4 regions of the Catenovulum adriaticum genome follow, and region 4 is predicted to be linked to each of the others. Evidence: predicted binding sites of a transcription regulator. Region 4 holds the regulator's gene; each other region holds the start of a gene.
The links. Region 4 encodes LexA, which represses DNA repair genes until DNA is damaged. Its sites were predicted from a motif close to TACTGTATNNNNATACAGTA; they were not measured.
Positions count from the first base shown of each region.

Region 1: the regulator LexA is predicted to act here: its motif matches at 2,526-2,545, upstream of OLW01_RS06150 (SulA-like leucine-rich domain-containing protein).
Region 2: the regulator LexA is predicted to act here: its motif matches at 1,634-1,653, upstream of uvrD (DNA helicase II).
Region 3: the regulator LexA is predicted to act here: its motif matches at 2,866-2,885, upstream of recN (DNA repair protein RecN).

Region 1 is NZ_CP109965.1:1,357,583-1,362,123, forward strand. Features, by position in the region: gene thiL (thiamine-phosphate kinase) at 1-182, shown strand, start outside; gene OLW01_RS06140 (phosphatidylglycerophosphatase A family protein) at 166-693, shown strand; gene OLW01_RS06145 (2OG-Fe(II) oxygenase family protein) at 719-1,558, shown strand; gene OLW01_RS06150 (SulA-like leucine-rich domain-containing protein) at 2,058-2,483, opposite strand; gene OLW01_RS06155 (thiol-disulfide oxidoreductase DCC family protein) at 3,260-3,685, shown strand; gene OLW01_RS06160 (hypothetical protein) at 3,851-4,541, opposite strand, start outside.
Region 2 is NZ_CP109965.1:339,572-344,112, reverse strand. Features, by position in the region: gene uvrD (DNA helicase II) at 1-1,587, opposite strand, end outside; gene OLW01_RS01425 (Ig-like domain-containing protein) at 1,882-4,541, opposite strand, start outside.
Region 3 is NZ_CP109965.1:1,554,285-1,558,825, forward strand. Features, by position in the region: gene purL (phosphoribosylformylglycinamidine synthase) at 1-508, opposite strand, end outside; gene mltF (membrane-bound lytic murein transglycosylase MltF) at 661-2,187, shown strand; gene OLW01_RS06925 (GNAT family N-acetyltransferase) at 2,276-2,740, shown strand; gene recN (DNA repair protein RecN) at 2,953-4,541, shown strand, end outside.
Region 4 is NZ_CP109965.1:2,827,765-2,832,305, forward strand. Features, by position in the region: gene ctaD (cytochrome c oxidase subunit I) at 1-571, opposite strand, end outside; gene coxB (cytochrome c oxidase subunit II) at 582-1,730, opposite strand; gene lexA (transcriptional repressor LexA) at 2,041-2,658, opposite strand; gene plsB (glycerol-3-phosphate 1-O-acyltransferase PlsB) at 2,851-4,541, shown strand, end outside.

The DNA of each region.
Region 1 (4,541 bases), 1.5 Mb from region 4:
ACGACTATGAGCTATGTTTTACCGTACCCGCAGATAACGTAAATGAGTTAAATCAACTCAGCCAACAACTTGATTTACCGTTAACTTGTGTTGGCGAAATAAGTTCCGACAAATCATTTGTGGTTAATCATAATAATAAGCCAACTCAACTCAGCCAAACAGGATATCAACATTTTGTCTAAATTTTCGATTCGTCCAGAATTTAAAACTATTAATTGTCTTCATCCGGTTCATATTTTAGCATTTGGTTTTGGCTCAGGTTTAGCGCCAAAAGCGCCTGGTACATTTGGCACGTTAGCGGCAATTCCTTTATTTTTAATTTTGAGTTTATTTTCGACCCCAGTTTATTTTGCGGTCACCCTATTTTTTATGTTAATAGGGCCTTGGATTTGTGGTTATGCAGCACGCTCGTTAAATGTACATGATCACCCTGGTATTGTTTGGGATGAAATAGTTGGTTTGTTAATTGCCCTTTTTTTGTTTCCGCCAACTTGGTTAAATATCGTTTTAGGTTTTGCCTTATTTCGCCTTTTTGATATTTTAAAACCTTGGCCGATTAGTTGGTTCGACAAAAATATGCATGGTGGCTTTGGCATTATGATTGATGATGTGATTGCGGGTTTTATGGCTTGGTTTTCACTGTATTTAATCAACCACTATTTGATTAACCTTAACCTAATTGCTTTAACTTAACTCAGCGTAGCTAATTCACGATATGATAGAATTAACCGCCATTGATTATAACGGACCAGAAGCGGCCGAACGATTTGTTGAATCACTTAAACAAACAGGCTTTGGAGTGCTTAAAAATCACCCGTTATCAAAAAATTTAGTTCAAGATTTATATCTGCAATGGCAGCAATTTTTTGATTCAACTCATAAATATGATTTTGAATTTACTCAGCCTAAACAAGATGGATTTTTTTCAACTAACAAAGCTGAAACTGCCAAAGGCGCACAATATCAAGATTTAAAAGAATACTTTCATTATTACCCTTGGGGTCAATGTCCGGAAGACTTAACGCAAATAACACTGGATTATTATCAAAAAGCTAATCGGTTAGCACAAACATTATTAACTTGGGTTGAAGCGGAATCTCCAAATATTGTTTCAAAGCATTATACTCAGCCCTTATCTAGCATGATTGAAAATAGCGAAAATACTTTACTGCGTATTTTGCATTATCCCCCTCTTAAAAAAGATCAAACCATTGGTGCAATAAGAGCCGCCGCCCACGAAGACATTAATTTATTAACGGTTTTACCTGCTGCTAATGAGCCAGGCTTACAAGTTAAAACTTTAACGGGGGAGTGGCTTGATGTACCCAGTGATTTTGGTTATATAATTATTAATACTGGCGATATGTTACAAGAAGCTTCAAATGGCTACTTTCCGTCTACAACCCATAGAGTTATCAACCCAACGGGAGCAGGACAAACCCAATCGCGCATATCAATGCCACTTTTTTTACATGCCCGGCCAGATGTAAAATTATCAGATAGATATACAGCTCAGAGTTACTTAATAGAGCGTTTAACAGAACTCGGGGTTTTGTAAACTTTATAGCAATCGTGATTTATTCATATATCAATGTTATACAAAAGCCGAAGACAGAGGGTTCAGGTAGCAGCGATTTTACATCGCGTGAAAACACGTAATCAGGTTAATTTATACATGCAAAGCTTTAAAAACGCGGGGTAAACCCGCTGCTACGGGCTAGGTTATGGTGTCTGGTTCATGTATCAATATTATACAAAAGCCGAAGACAGACGGTTCAGGTAGCAGCGATTTTATATCGCGTGAAAACACGTAATTAGGTTAATTTATACATGCAAAGCTTTAAAAACGCGGGGTAAACCCGCTGCTACGGGCTAGGTTATGGTGTCTGGTTCACGTAACGCGATTTATTCATGTATTAATGTGATAAAAAAGGGCCCGAAGGCCCAAGGGTGTTAAGATGGTTCAGGTAGCAGCGATTTTACATCGCGTGAAAACATGTAATCAGGCTAATTTATAACATGCAAAGCTTTAAAAACGCGGGGGAAACCCGCTGCCACTAAGCGATTTTTATGACTGTATTATTGGTTGAGTTACGCTTAGATCCTGTTGGTTTAATCATAATACAAGCTGCATTTGAACTTTGAGCTGTTTCGATTAAGCTGTTTCTTTCAGCTTTTTCTAATTCATCAAACCAAGCTACCACAGCACAGCATTTTCCTAACTTTAAGGCTTTTTCAGATATTTTGGCAATGTTGTCATTTGCGTGCGGATGTATAACTAACATTCTGTTTAGTTGAATACCAGCTTGCGCTAAACGCTGTTTACTTGGCATTTTTTTTGGTGCGACAACACAAAGCCAGCGGTTATCTTCTTGTAGCCTTGCAATACCAGCCCAAAATCGCATTTCAAATAGATCACTAGTCGAGTTAGTCGAAAAGAAACGAGTATTTCTTACAGCATCAGTCAATATATAGGTATTCATTGTTAGTTATCCATACAGTGTTGTGTGTATGGATATACAGTATACTGGTTTTTTATACAGGTCAACTTTAATATACAAAAAAGTTTAAATAAAAAGCAATTTTAAGGTTTTTGTTGAAATAATAATTTTCTATGCTAGATAGCGGGTTATGTTTAAAATTATTTAAAAACAATAGGTTAAATTTAGTTTTATTAATAAGTTGTATTGAGAGATATCATTGAGAAAATAATTTTAATCATGCTTTTGAATTTTTATAAACCCATTTATATACATAGCTATATTTAAATGACTGTATATAAACTTAATTAACCTCAACTCGGTTTAATCAATATGTATCAAACGGCGTTTTTTCTCGGGGACTGTGTTAAATTCCTTTGCATACAACCCTATGGGTGGGGGAGACAGTGCGATGCCGGAACCAAAGCCGAGGCTAGCTATTGACGCGTTAATTTACCTTATCCACGCAAAGAAATCTCGTTAAAAACCATGCAAGGCTGTAAGATTAAACAATTCAATTAGTTAGAATACAACACCTTAACCCGAGTTGTGGTTAGTTAGCGTAATGCGATTTTATGACTTTGAGCATCATCCGGAGTTTGGATTGAACTGAATAAGTTAGCTTTTCAAATACAGCAGCCTGCTGTAAATTGCAGTGTAACCATATGCCGTGTTAGAAATATCTTAGTTAGATTGCTAAATCTAACTATTTCTGCCTTGGCTAAGACATTTTCCAGCTTAAATTATAAACAAAGGTAAACTCGGTTTAGGTAAGCATTATGGACAATCACTATATTATTATTTTTGATGGCGTTTGCAATTTTTGTCATGGCGCTGTTAATTTTATCATTAAGCGCGATTATGCTAATCAATTTGTATTTGCGCCTATGCAAAGCCCTGCGGCACAAAGATTAATGGCAGAGTATAAATTAGCAGACGCTGGATGTGATTCTTTCATATTGATAAAAAAAGGTCATTGTTATTTAAGAACGCATGCAGCAATTGAAGTCACTAAAGATTTATCTGGTGCTTGGTATTTATTGTCGGTGTTTAAGGTAGTACCCGCGGTGATTCGTGATTATTTTTATCGTTTGTTAGCGTCAAATCGATATAAATGGTTTGGTAAAAAAGATCGCTGCTTAATGCCTGATGAGAAACTTGATAGTAAGTTTTTGTGGTCAGAAGCATCTCTGTATAAATTATAAATGAGTTGATCTTATTCACTGAATTTTATTAAAAATTAGAAGCTTTATTAATCGTTCTTTATCACTCGCTTTTTTTGGGGCGGGCAGAGTTTGTAAAAGCAGCGCATTGTTCTCATGCGCTGCTTAGGTTGTGGCTTAAGCTTATAAGCTATTCCAAAGCCAACTTTAATGACGGCTTAATTCAACTGAAGTTGAAAATACTTGAAGTACAGCTGAACTCACAAAACCGCCAGTGTCTGAAAATTCAACCGTAACCGTGTTACTTGCTTGAAGTTGATCATAAGGAACCGGAATTTCAATCACGCCAAAAAAGTTAGGTCGGCCAGTTGCTGTTTTGCCTTGTTTTTGATCGTAGCCTTTTACATCAGAAGGCACTGATACTAAATTGCCATTAACAGCGACAACTGGAGAAAGCGACTTATCATGGTCTCGCCCTAATCCTAAGCGTAAAACCGCTTCCCCTTGAGCATTGACACTTACATCGTCAAATGTAAAGTTAATGGCTTGGTTAGCATTTATTGCTTGTTGGTAGGTAGTTGCGTAGTAGCGTTTTTCAGTATTAGATTCGGTTACCTCAATATTGTTTGCATACTCTAAACGGATAATGGTTGTGGCTTCTGCAGGTAATGTTAGCGCTTCTGGCAGCTCCGTTAAGGTTTCTTCAATGAATTGAGATTCATTATTAGCTGTATAGCTTAACTCTTTATAACTAATTGAATCTAAAGTGTTACCGTCGACACCAAGGGCGTTTAAGTTAATTTTTACATCTTCAAACTCTAGGTTGGTTAATACAATGTAAGCCTGGTTGCCATCAACATAGCTATCCGTTAATACATCTATTTCGTCAGAATAGCTA
Region 2 (4,541 bases), 710 kb from region 4:
TAAATCGGTTAACTCCGGTTCAGTATTATCAAATTGCCGACAAGCCGTGATTAACTCTTCAATATTTTCAACTTTAGCTTGCGCTTTTTCACCTTTATCAGATTGATACATTTGTAACAATCCTGATTTTTTAATCGCTGCGTCTGCTTGTTGATATAAAGGTAAATCGTCTATCTCATTATCAATTTGCGAAATTAACTGTACAAAGCCTTTAATACTTGAGGCCGCTCGCCCTGCTAATAGTTGTTTCTCGAGCATTTCTGTTGCGGCATCCCACAATGTAACCGAATGCTGACGAGCAAATTGACGAATTTGCTCAAGCGATTTATTACCGACCCCCCGAGTTGGCGTATTAACAATACGCTCAAATGCGGCGTCATCTTGACGATTATTGATGATTCTTAAATATGCGAGTGCGTCTTTAATTTCTTGCCGATCAAAAAAGCGCAAGCCGCCGTAAATACGATAAGCAATTTTTTCCATTAGCAAAGCTTCTTCCAATACCCGAGATTGAGCATTGCTTCGATACAAAATGGCACTTTCTGCTAATTTATTACCTTGGCTAAACCAATCTTTAATTCGTCCAACAATAAATCTTGCTTCATCTAATTCGTTAAAAGCGGCATACTCGGTAATGGTTTCACCATCACTGGCTTGAGTCCACAAGCTTTTGCCTAAACGATCACTATTATTTTTAATAACGGTATTAGCTGCTTTTAGAATAGTACCGGTTGAGCGATAATTTTGCTCTAGACGAATAGTGTGAGCATCTGGAAAGTCGGTTAAAAAGCGCTGTAGGTTTTCAACTTTTGCGCCGCGCCAGCCATAAATTGATTGATCGTCGTCACCCACTATCATCATATGGTTATCAGCATCGGCCAATAACCTTAACCAAGCATATTGAATATTATTTGTATCTTGAAACTCATCGACCAAAATATGTTTAAATCGGTTTTGGTAATGCTTTAACAGCTGAGGCTGCTTTAACCACAACTCATGAGCTCGCAGGAGTAATTCAGCAAAATCAACTAAACCAGAGCGATCACAGGTCTGCTGATAAGTCTGATACACTTTTTTCCAAACTTCTTCCTGTTGATTTCCATAGGTTTCTATATGTTGGGCGCGCAAACCTTCATCTTTTTTACCGTTGATGTACCACATAGCTTGCTTAGGTGGCCACTTTTTTTCATCTAGCTCCATGGCTTTAACAATACGTTTAATCAACCTATGCTGGTCATCTGAGTCTAGTATTTGAAAACCTTCAGGTAAACCAGCATCAGCGTAATGCAAACGCAGCATTCTATGAGCGAGGCCATGGAATGTCCCTATCCACATGCTTTGTACTGAGGTTTGTAATAAGTCTTCAACTCGGTTGCGCATTTCAGCAGCCGCTTTGTTGGTAAAGGTAACGGCTAAAATAGAATGTGGGGAGATATTTTCAACTTGCATTAAATACGCGATTCTTTGCACCAGCACTCGGGTTTTACCACTACCAGCACCCGCTAATACCAACATTGATTGCTCTGGCGCGGCTACGGCTTCGCGTTGCTTGTCATTTAAGCCATCAATTAAATTTGTAATATCCATCCAGATCCCATTTTATAAATACGCAATTAAACTCATTGGCGAATTGTACTGGATAAACTAACAGTTCCCAAGTTAACGGCTGAATTTATTTTTATCTGGATTAAAAGTAAACAAAAAAAGAATTTAAGATTACTTAATGAGGAGATTCGGTTGGTTAACCGAATGTGTTTAAATAAATTAAAACCAAGCATATAATGCAATTTAAAATTACATTATATGCTTATTTTACTTAATCGATGAGCGAATGCGCATTTATCTTTGTTTATAATTTGAACTGAACGAAAGATTCACACCTTAAATATCTAACTTACTATCTGACATGCTACGCATGATTTCCTCATCTGCACTGCTAGAAGGTGAACCTGATTCACTTGGGGCTGACCCTAAACTTACATCTTGTTGCCCGCTTAAACTTACGCTGTCACTGCCTAAAATATCATCAGCATTATCAGCTAATAAATCATTAAGTGTTAAACTCGTGACTTCATCACCTGAGATTTGCCCCGCGTCATCAGCATAATTTATTTCAATACTTTCATCATTTGATAATAAATCGTCATCAACAAACCCTCTTGTAGCCAGCATAGGTCGACCGGCGGTACCAACATCATCAGCATCTACAGTTAATGTGGCGAGATTACCATCACCATCCTCCATAGATATTGTAATGTTAGCAATATCCAATAAACTGAGCTCTGTAATAGTCCAGCTACCATCAGATTGAACCAAAGCGGTGCCTAGTTCTACAGTTAAAGCGCTAAGCAACTCAACAGAAACTGTAAGTTCTGTACCCTCCTCCGCATCTGAGGTACCTGAAATTGTTGTAGATTTAAGCGCAACCAGATCAATAACATCTATTGACGTGACCTCTAAGGTTGGCGGTATTATATTTAAATCAGCCCCTATATCTAAAGTCGTTTTATTCTCGGCTTCATCTTCCACCGCTAGTTGTAAACTAATATCACCATCTTCTAAATCAGTAATGTTTTCAAATAAACCTGCGGTTAAATCGATAGAAAAATCGCCGTTTGCATCTGCTTGTAAAGTTGTTACTTCAGATAAAGCACCAAGCACATTGACGCTAAGCGTAATATTCGCATTTGCTTCGGTTGAACCAGATAAGGCAGGTGACAGCACGGTACTAATGACACCAGTCAATGACCCATCAAGTAAACCATCGACATTTAAAATAGGCGCTGTGATATCTAAATTGGCGCCGACACTGGTGGTATTTATATTACCATTCGCATCCGAAACACTGGCCTCCAACGTCAGTGCACCATCATCAATCCCTGATAAGACTGTTGGGTTAAGTGTTAAGCTAAAGTTGCCACTGCCATCGGCCGTTGTGGTGAGCGTGGTTTCTGTTACTCCGCCAGCTTTTACTGCCACATTCACAGTCGCGCCCGCTTCAGTTACCCCAGTCAATGCCGGTGATAAAGTCGAGCTAATCACGCTAGCCAGTGGATTTAAACTAAGGCTTGGCGCTGTGATATCTAAATTGGCGCCGACACTGGTGGTATTTATATTACCATTCGCATCCGAAACACTGGCCTCCAACGTCAGTGCACCATCATCAATCCCTGATAAGACTATTGGATTAAGTGCTAAGCTAAAGTTGCCACTGCCATCGGCCGTTGTGGTGAGCGTGGTTTCTGTTACTCCGCCAGCTTTTACTGCCACATTCACAGTCGCGCCCGCTTCAGTTACCCCAGTCAATGCCGGTGATAAAGTCGAGCTAATCACGCTAGCCAGTGGTTCTAGGGTTAAATTCGGTGGGGTAATATCTAATACGGCATCAATATCGACCACGTTTTCGTTCCCCGCGGCATCGGCGACACTGGCTTCAATAACCAGGGTGCCTTCACTAATGCCTTCGCCGGTTAATAAATCTGCATCAATATCGAGGGTGAAATCGCCGTTGGCATCCGCGGTAGCGACTCCAATTTCAACTAATTCATTGCCCACCACCCCGGCTTTAATGGTAATACTGGCGCCCGCGACTGTGCTGCCGGTTAAGGTTTGGGTGAGCACTGAGTTGATCACATCATCCAGTGGTTCTAGGGTTAAATTCGGTGGGGTAATATCTAATACGGCATCAATATCGACCACGTTTTCGTTCCCCGCGGCATCGGCGACACTGGCTTCAATAACCAGGGTGCCTTCACTAATGCCTTCGCCGGTTAATAAATCTGCATCAATATCGAGGGTGAAATCGCCGTTGGCATCCGCGGTAGCGACTCCAATTTCAACTAATTCATTGCCCACCACCCCGGCTTTAATGGTAATACTGGCGCCCGCGACTGTGCTGCCGGTTAAGGTTTGGGTGAGCACTGAGTTGATCACATCATCCAGCGGTTCTAGGGTTAAATTCGGTGGGGTAATATCTAATACGGCATCAATATCGACCACGTTTTCGTTCCCCGCGGCATCGGCGACACTGGCTTCAATGACTAGGGTGCCTTCACTAATGCCTTCGCCGGTTAATAAATCTGCATCAATATCGAGGGTGAAATCGCCGTTGGCATCCGCGGTAGCGACTCCAATTTCAACTAATTCATTGCCCACCACCCCGGCTTTAATGGTAATGCTGGCGCCCGCGACTGTGCTGCCGGTTAAGGTTTGGGTGAGCACTGAGTTGATCACATCATCCAGTGGGTCTAGGGTTAAATTCGGTGGGGTAATATCTAATACGGCATCAATATCGACCACGTTTTCGTTCCCCGCGGCATCGGCGACACTGGCTTCAATAACCAGGGTGCCTTCACTAATGCCTTCGCCGGTTAATAAATCTGCATCAATATCGAGGGTGAAATCGCCGTTGGCATCCGCGGTAGCGACTCCAATTTCAACTAATTCATTGCCCACCACCCCGGCTTTAATGGTAATACTGGCGCCCGCGACTGTGCTGCCGGTTAAGGTTTGGGTGAGTACTGAGTTGATCACATCATCCA
Region 3 (4,541 bases), 1.3 Mb from region 4:
CCTCGCGGCCACCGTTCAACACATCAATACTGGTAAATGGCTTAGGCTCAGATTGAGCAAATAAAGCGTTAGCTTGCTCAGTTTGTTCAAATACCACCTCAACCATGCGGTCATGCAAAATAGATTGCAAATCAACTAACTGGCCTTCAGATAAAGTTTCAGTAGTCTCAACATAATAAGCAATACCTCGCTCAATGCGATTAACTTGGGTTAATCCACAATTGTGTGCAATGTCAGTTGCTTTTGAAGACCAAGGTGAAATCGTACCTGGTCGTGGCGTCACTAAAATGAGTTGCCCTTTTGGTTCATGCTCTTCAATGGTTGGACCGTATTGAAGCAATTTAGACAATTTAGTGAGTTCGTCGTCCGATAGCTGTGCTGATAAATCAACAAAGTGCATATATTCGGCATAAATGCCACTAACAGCTAGATTCATTTTTGCGCAACTGGCTAGCAGTTTATTAACGCGAAAATCAGAAAGTGCGGGAGCGCCACGCAAGATTTCCATAAGCAGATTCACCTGAAATACTAAGAAGATAGGATTAAAGGCGCATATTATAGTGAAATTAAACAAATTTACCATTGCCTGACAGCAACAATTGACCACAAAGGGGTTATTCAGCTAATCTAAGTAACCATTATACTCAGCAATTTTCTTCAATGTCTGTAAACTGCATTTTAAAAAACAAAATAATAATAAACATTATCAGTAGCTTAGCTTTAATGCTTTGCTTGTTTGGCTGTCAGGATGAAACGGCAAAATCTCAGGCAGAGCAAATTGGTGAAGAAAAAAAAATTAGAGTCGGCACCATTTATGGCGCAACCAGCTACTATTTAACTGCCGATGGCCCTGCCGGATTTGAATATGAACTGGCCGAAAAGTTTGCTCGTTATTTAAATGTCGAATTAGAAGTTGTACCCGTTTATGATTTAGCTGAGTTATTTAATTTATTAGAATCCGACCAAGTTGATTTTTTAGCCGCAAGTTTAACCGTTACGCCAGAGCGTTCTAAACAGTTTCGTTTTTCTCCGAGCTATCAAAAAATTAGTGAAAAATTAGTCTTTAAACAAGGCAATGAGCGTCCGCGTGATTGGTCGGATGTAAAAGGCACCTTAGTTATTACCGATAAAAGCAGCCACCAAGAAACCTTAAATCAACTTAATTTAAGTGAGGTAGACTGGCAAACCACGAATGAACAAGATCCTGAAGAATTAATTAAAGCTGTGCTGAATGATGAAATAGATTACACCATAGTCGACTCTAATTTGTTAGCCATCAACCGCCGTATTTATCCAAATTTGAGTATTGGGTTTACGGTTTCAGACGATCATCAGCTTGCGTGGGCTTTTGCCAAAAAGCAAGATGACAGTTTGTATGCACTGTTAATCGATTTTTTTGGTTCAATTCGTCAAAATGGTGAGTTTTCACATTTAGAAGATAAGTATTTTGGCCATGTTAAACTGTTTGATTATGTAGATACCCGAAGCTTTATTAAAGCCATAGAAATCGTCTTACCTAAATATCAGGCTTGGTTTACCGAGTATGCACAGCGCTACGAATTAGACTGGCGTTTACTAGCCGCACAAAGTTATCAGGAAAGTCACTGGAATCCACGAGCAAAATCTCCCACTGGAGTACGTGGAATTATGATGCTGACTTTACCAACCGCTAAACAAATGGGCGTAAAAAGCCGGCTAGATGCCGAGCAAAATATCAGAGGTGGGGCCCGTTATTTATCTTCGTTGCATAATCGCATTCCTGAACGTATCAGCGAACCTGATCGCACTTGGTTTGCGCTCGCTTCTTATAATATTGGTCTAGGCCACTTAGAAGATGCAAGACGAATTGCACAGCAACAAGGCGCAAACCCAGATAAATGGCACCAAGTGAAACGTTATTTGCCTCTGCTTCAAAAGAAAAAATATTATAAAAAGACAAGATATGGCTACGCCAGAGGCCAAGAAGCTGTTACTTATGTTGAGAACATTCGTCGTTATTACGATTCTTTAGTTTGGTTTTATGGGCCAAATAATAACACCGAATACGCACCTGTTGAGCCTGATAACGCTAAGCTGGAAACTTCAGCCGACCTTGACTCCCCCCAAAAAAATAGCGAGACAATAGAAACAAAGCAATCCAAACAAGTGAATGAAATTAAAGACAATAATCAAACTAACATTAATTAAGCAGATTCGAACTTAATTCAAATTAGTGCTGTATCTTTTTTTAAAAGCAGATTAAACTCGAACTATCTCAAATTAAGCCTTTTTAGTTATGATCAGAGAAGCTTTATTGTCTGACATTCCCGAGTTTGTTCGTATTCGCCAGCAGCCCTCGGATAACCCTATTGATAATGCCAAACCTATTCCACTTATTTGTTATCAGCAATATTTAACTAAATATGGTAAAGGATGGGTTCACATCCACAATAATACGGTATGCGGATATGTGATTAGCTCAAAAAAAGAAAGTACCATATGGGCTCTTTTTGTTGAACAAACATACCAGCGTCAAGGCATTGGCAAAGCTTTATTAAATAAAGCAACTCAATGGTTAAATCAAAATGGTATTCATAAAATTTACCTTTCAACTGCGGTTAATAGTCAGGCTGAACAGTTTTATCAGCATTTAGGCTGGCACAGAGGCATGCCATTGGACACGGGCCAAGTTACCTATACACACTTATATCCCAAAACAAATTACCAAGCGGTCGCCTTATTAGAAAAATCAATGGCTTAAAATTAATGACTTTATCTTTTTTAACAATAGCGATAAAACAAAGGTTACGGGCTAATTAAGTTATTTATAACAATCTTTAATTCAAGTATGACGTTGACAGACATTTTCCTATAAAAATAACAAAACACTGTTTGACTATACAGTACATATGAGCTTTAATAGTCATACAGTATTTATACAGTGCTTTTTGAAGTGCATTTAGGGGATGAATAATGTTAACTCATTTATATATTAAAGACTTTGCAATTGTTGATGGCTTGGATATTGAAATTGATCCGGGTATGACCACTATTACCGGTGAAACCGGTGCTGGAAAATCTATCTCAATTGATGCACTAAGTTTGTGTTTGGGCAGTCGAGCCGAAACCAGTATGGTGCGCCCTAATGCCGATAAAACCGAAATTAGCGCCACTTTTAATGTTAGTCAGATACCAGAAGCTATGCAATGGCTCGAAGCACAAGATTTATTAAATCCTGATCAAACCGACTGCATGATCCGCCGGGTAATTACTGCCGAAGGCCGTTCGAGAGCTTATATAAACGGCGCACCTGTACCAGCCCAATTACTAAAATCACTTGCCCCTTATTTAGTTAACATTCATGGTCAACATGCACATCAATTATTATTAAAAGCTGATAATCAGCTTACACTACTTGATCAGTTTGCCGATCATAAACATTTGCTTGCACAGACAACTATGGCGTATCAAGGTTGGCACAAATTAAAAAACGAGCTTAAACAATTAGAAAAAGAACAAGCAAACCGAGATGCTCGTTACCAATTATTAGAATACCAAGTAAATGAGTTAGATGACTTTGATTTAGCTGAAGGTGAATTTGAACAAATAGAGTTAGAGCACAAACGTTTATCAAATTCAGTATCTTTAGTTACCGATAGTCAACAATGCTACAGCTTATTGTATGAAAACGATGAACAAACCATTGTCGGTATGGTCCAGTTTATTCAAAATAAATTATCCGACCTGTCCAAGTATGATCCAGCACTTGAAAACTTAATTGAAATGATTAATCAAGCCGATATTCAGTTACAAGAAGCCAGCTATGAATTGCGTGATTATATTGATAGCCAGGAACCTGATCCTGAGCGTTTACAGTTAGTTGAAGAGCGAATGGCAACAGCTCTCGAACTTGCCAGAAAACATAAAGTGCCTGCAGAGTCTCTTTATGTAGAACACCAAACGCTAGCAAAAGAACTAGCTCAAATAAAACAATCAGATGAGCAAAATGAACAATTAAAAGCCCAAGTAAAAGAAGCTCAAGAATACTACTTAACGGCAGCCAAAGCCTTGAGTGATAGCCGTGCAAAAGCGGCAAAAGCACTAGCAAAAGAAATAACCCAAAGCATGCAAACACTCAATATGCAAAAAGGGCAATTTTCAATCAAATTAACAAGCAATTCGTCGCCTTCAAAATTCGGTTCAGATGATATTGAGTTTCTAGTGAGTGCCAACCCAGGGCAGCCGCTACAAGCTATGCATAAAGTCGCATCTGGTGGTGAATTATCTCGAATTAGTTTAGCGTTGCAAGTTTTAACATCAGCTAAAAGCTCAGTACCAACACTTATATTTGATGAAGTAGATGTTGGAATTAGTGGGCCAACTGCTGCTATTGTTGGACAAATGCTAAGAAAAATAGGCAAATCTACACAAGTGATTTGTGTTACCCATTTACCTCAAGTTGCAGCTTGTGGACATCAACAAATGCAGGTGACTAAGCAAAACGATGGTAATTCAACGACAACCAGTATGATAAAACTAGATCAAGAACAAAGAGTATATGA
Region 4 (4,541 bases):
TGGTTACGATAACGTTAATCGCCCCCATAATTGATGAAATCCCCATAATATGAATTGCAAACACAAATAATGCGGTGCTATCACCGCTATAAGTAGTAGAAAGTGGCGCATAAAATGTCCACCCAAAAGCTGGGCCACCACCCTCAACAAATAAACTGGAAAGTAAAATTAAAAAGGCAAAAGGCAAAATCCAAAAACTGAGATTATTCATTCTGGGTAAAGCCATATCTGGTGCCCCTATCATCATAGGGATCATCCAGTTTGCCATACCAGTAAAAGCTGGCATAACCGCACCAAATACCATAATTAAACCATGTACTGTGGTCATTTGATTAAAAAAGTGAGGTTCAACAATTTGTAATCCGGGCTGGAAAAGCTCAGCCCGAATGACCATCGCCATAGCCCCACCTACAAGAAACATAATAAAAGCGAACCATAAATATAATGTACCTATATCTTTATGATTGGTTGTAAAGATCCATCTTTTAATGCCTGGAGCAGGACCATGTGCATGATCGTCATGGTTTTCTGAATGTTCGGTCGCAGAATTATTTTGAGTTATTGTGCTCATCTGTCATCCCCTACTGATTTTGTATAAACTGGTGAATATCTTTAGGCTGAACGAAATCTCCAGAGTTTATTCCCCAGGCATTACGTTCATATGTGACAACAGAAGCGATTTGTTTCAAGCTAAGTTGTTTGCTAAATGCTTGCATCGCAGTGCCATTTCGGCCATTTAATACAACATCTATATGTTCAGCTACATCGCCCGTTACCGCCGGACTGCCAACTAAAGAAGGAAACACGCCTGGTAGTCCCATACCATTTTGTTGGTGACAGGCTGCACAATACCCCATATAAACTTTTTCACCTTCAGCCATTAATTCTTCTTTGCTCATACTCATTGCAAGCAAACGTTTCTCTTCGGCTTTAGCGGCAGCTTTTTCTTGCTTTTTCTTCTCCATCCACAGATCGAATTCAGTTGGCTCTAACGCTTTTACAACGACCGGCATAAAACCATGATCTTTACCACAAAGTTCTGCGCACTGACCGCGATAAATACCTGGCTCATTAACATTGGTCCAAGCTTCATTAATAAATCCAGGGTTCGCATCTTTTTTAACCGCAAAATCCGGTACCCACCAACTGTGAATAACATCATCAGAGGTCATTAAAAATCTAACTTTTTTATTAGTTGGGATCACTAAAGGTTTGTCTACTTCTAAAAGGTAAGTATCACCTTTTAACCACTTACCAGTAATTTGTTCGTTGGGGGTAGCAAGCAAGCTGTAAAACTCAATGTCATGATCTAAGTATTTATAGTGCCATTTCCACTGTGAACCGGTAACGACAATCGTTAAATCGGCTTCGTTTGCATCCTCCATCGCAATCAGTGTTTTAGTCGCGGGTATAGCCATTACAATAAGTATAATGATAGGGATGATTGTCCACGCAATTTCCACTTTTATGCTTTCGTGAAAATTAGCTGCTTTTGCACCTTTGGATTTGCGATGGAATATAATGGCATAGAACATAGCGCCAAAAACGACTAAACCAATCACAATACAGATATAAAAAATAGTCATATGCAAGTCATAAACTTGATGACTGATGTCTGTTACCCCTGCTCGTAAATTAATCGTTGAGTGTGTTGCTGTTTCAGCTGCGTAAACTAATGTAAATGGTAGCAACGAAACTAAAGCCATAAAAACTTTACACTTTTGGCTCACGGCTTTCTCCTTGTTATTGTAATTTTATAGTGCGTTGTCGTTTTTTACTTGCGCAAACAATGCATGTATAAAAATTAGTCAAGGATTTGAAAATTTACAATTATTTAATATAAATAAAAATCAGAATATCTGAAGTAAATAGGAGACGGTGCAGAATAAATTAGCGCTAAGGTAGGGTTAAGTTAAATTGAAATTTTACATTAAATCCGAATAATAGCGTCAAAAAAGCTTAATATACTAAACCTATTAAGCTTTTTTATATAGCGATTCAGACAACTGCGACTATAAGAGCCTTGCTTTGAATAACAAGTTAAATCCAATCTGTATTTCTTATTACGCCAACCGCTAAACCTTCAATTGCAAAAGGGGTCGATTTTAAATCAACTTCGATTGGTGAAAAATCTTTATTTTCAGCAATTAATGTAACTTTACTTCCTTGTTGCTGATATCGCTTCACCGTCACATCGTCTTCAACTCGAGCCACAACAACTTGCCCATTTAATGCAGTTTGGGCTTTATGAACCGCTAATAAGTCTCCATCCATAATGCCAATTTCAATCATACTATCGCCTTGAACTCGCAATAAATAATCGGCATTAGGTTTAAATAAATGAGGGTCAACTTGATAGTGCTCTTCAACATGCTCTTGAGCTAAGATAGGAGAACCTGCTGCAACTTGACCAATTAAAGGCAAGCCTTCGTCTTCTATCGATTCTTCTTGTACTAAACGAATACCTCTGCTGGTACCTGCAATTATTTCAATAGCACCTTTTTTAGCCAACGCTTTTAAATGCTCTTCGGCTGCATTAGGAGATTTAAACCCTAAAATAGACGCAATTTCGGCTCTTGTTGGTGGCATACCTGTATCTTGAATGTTATCTTTTATTAGTTGCAGTATTTGACTTTGGCGTGCAGTTAAAGCTTTCATTTAATGTTTATCCATACAGTACTCATTACTGTTAGTATATACAGGTGCTTTAAAAACGCAAATAGAATATTGCTTAAACCATTGTGAATCTACAAAACATGCTGTGCAAAATCACTTCAAGCTAAAATTGATGGCTGTGTGTTCAGCTCAACATGTTACAATATAAAGAAATATTCAGCTTAATGACTTTAAATGACAGACTATAAAAAATTTTTTGCTCAGCTCCTAAACCTACCAATGAAACTCCTGATGAGTTCAAAGGTAATTTTAGATGATTTAGATTTAGAATTAGGCTCGACTAAACAGCCCATTTTTTATGTTATTAAACATGATTCACTATCTGATTTAATCGCATTAAAATCAGCTTGTAAAAAATCTAATTTACCTGACCCGTTTAAGCCGGTTAAAGTGAATGACACGCTTTTTCGTCGTTACGTATGTTTAGATAAACTACAACCGGTATTAGCTAAAGAGCCGGGGAAAACTGATGCTACTGAGCAAATTCAAACGGTATTACAGCAACATGTGCAGCAACCCGATTTAGATGCCAAACTCGTCCCTTGTTTTATCAGTTGGGGACGTTCGCCCGGCAAAGAAACCTCTAATATAAAAAAGCTTTTCAACCATCAAAAAAAGCCCAGCTGGTTACGTAAAATATTTACGGTGTTATTTATAGGACGAGATAATTTTGTTTCCGTTAATCAACCACTCTCTCTTAGATTTGTCGTTGACCAACATGGTAGCTCTCCTGAAATAGCACATAAGTTATTGCGCGTCGCTCGTTTTCATTTTCAAAGGCAGCAATTAACGATGGCTGGCCCCAGACTTTGGCAAAGAGATCATTTATTAACCTCGCTGTTAGCATCCCCTTCGATCAAAGATGCTATTAACGATGAAGCAAAAAGCAAAAATATCTCTTATGAAAAAGCGAAAGAGCAGGCAAAAAATTATTTAAATGAAATAGCTGCCGATTATCGCGATAGTTGGATCAGAATTGGGGATACTGTTTTAACTTGGATTTGGAACAAGCTTTACTCTGGGATTGAAGTTAAAAATGGTGAAAAAATAAGAAAGCTCGCACAAGATGGCCATGAAATCATTTATATGCCTTGCCATCGCAGCCATATGGATTATTTATTATTGACTTATGTGATATATCACCAAGGCTTAGTCCCTCCTCATATTGCCGCAGGCGTTAATCTTAACTTTTGGCCAATGGGTGGAATCTTCCGGCGCTCTGGAGCGTTTTTTATGCGCCGCTCTTTTAGAGGCAATAAACTCTATTCCGAAGTATTTAAAGAGTATCTGTCTCAGCTAATCAGTAAAGGACACTCAATAAAATTTTATCCAGAGTCTGGCCGTTCAAGAACAGGTCGATTACTAAAACCCAAAACAGGCATGTTAGCTATGGTCATACAAAACATGCTTAAAGGCCAAGATAGACCTGTCACTATAGTGCCTGTCTACATAGGCTACGAGCATGTCATGGAGGTTAAAACCTACTTGCGTGAACTGGGTGGACAAAAAAAGAAAAAAGAGTCTGCCTTACATTTGTTTAGCATTCTAAAAAACTTACGCCACTTTGGTCGTGGGTACGTTAATTTTGGTGAACCTATTAGCGTAAACAAAACCATGGAAAGCTATCAACCTAATTGGAAACAACAATTAGAGCAAAATCAAAAGCCTACATGGCTGCCCAGTTACATTAATTCATTAAGCCATAATGTAATGTGTAATATTAATCATGCAGCAGCTTTAAACGGTGTCACTTTAACCGCAATGAGTCTTTCAGTTGCCAATCAAAACACCTTGTTTAAAGATGATTTAATTAAACAACTTAAAATTTGTGTCGCACTCCATCAGGAAGAAACTCCTTTTAATAA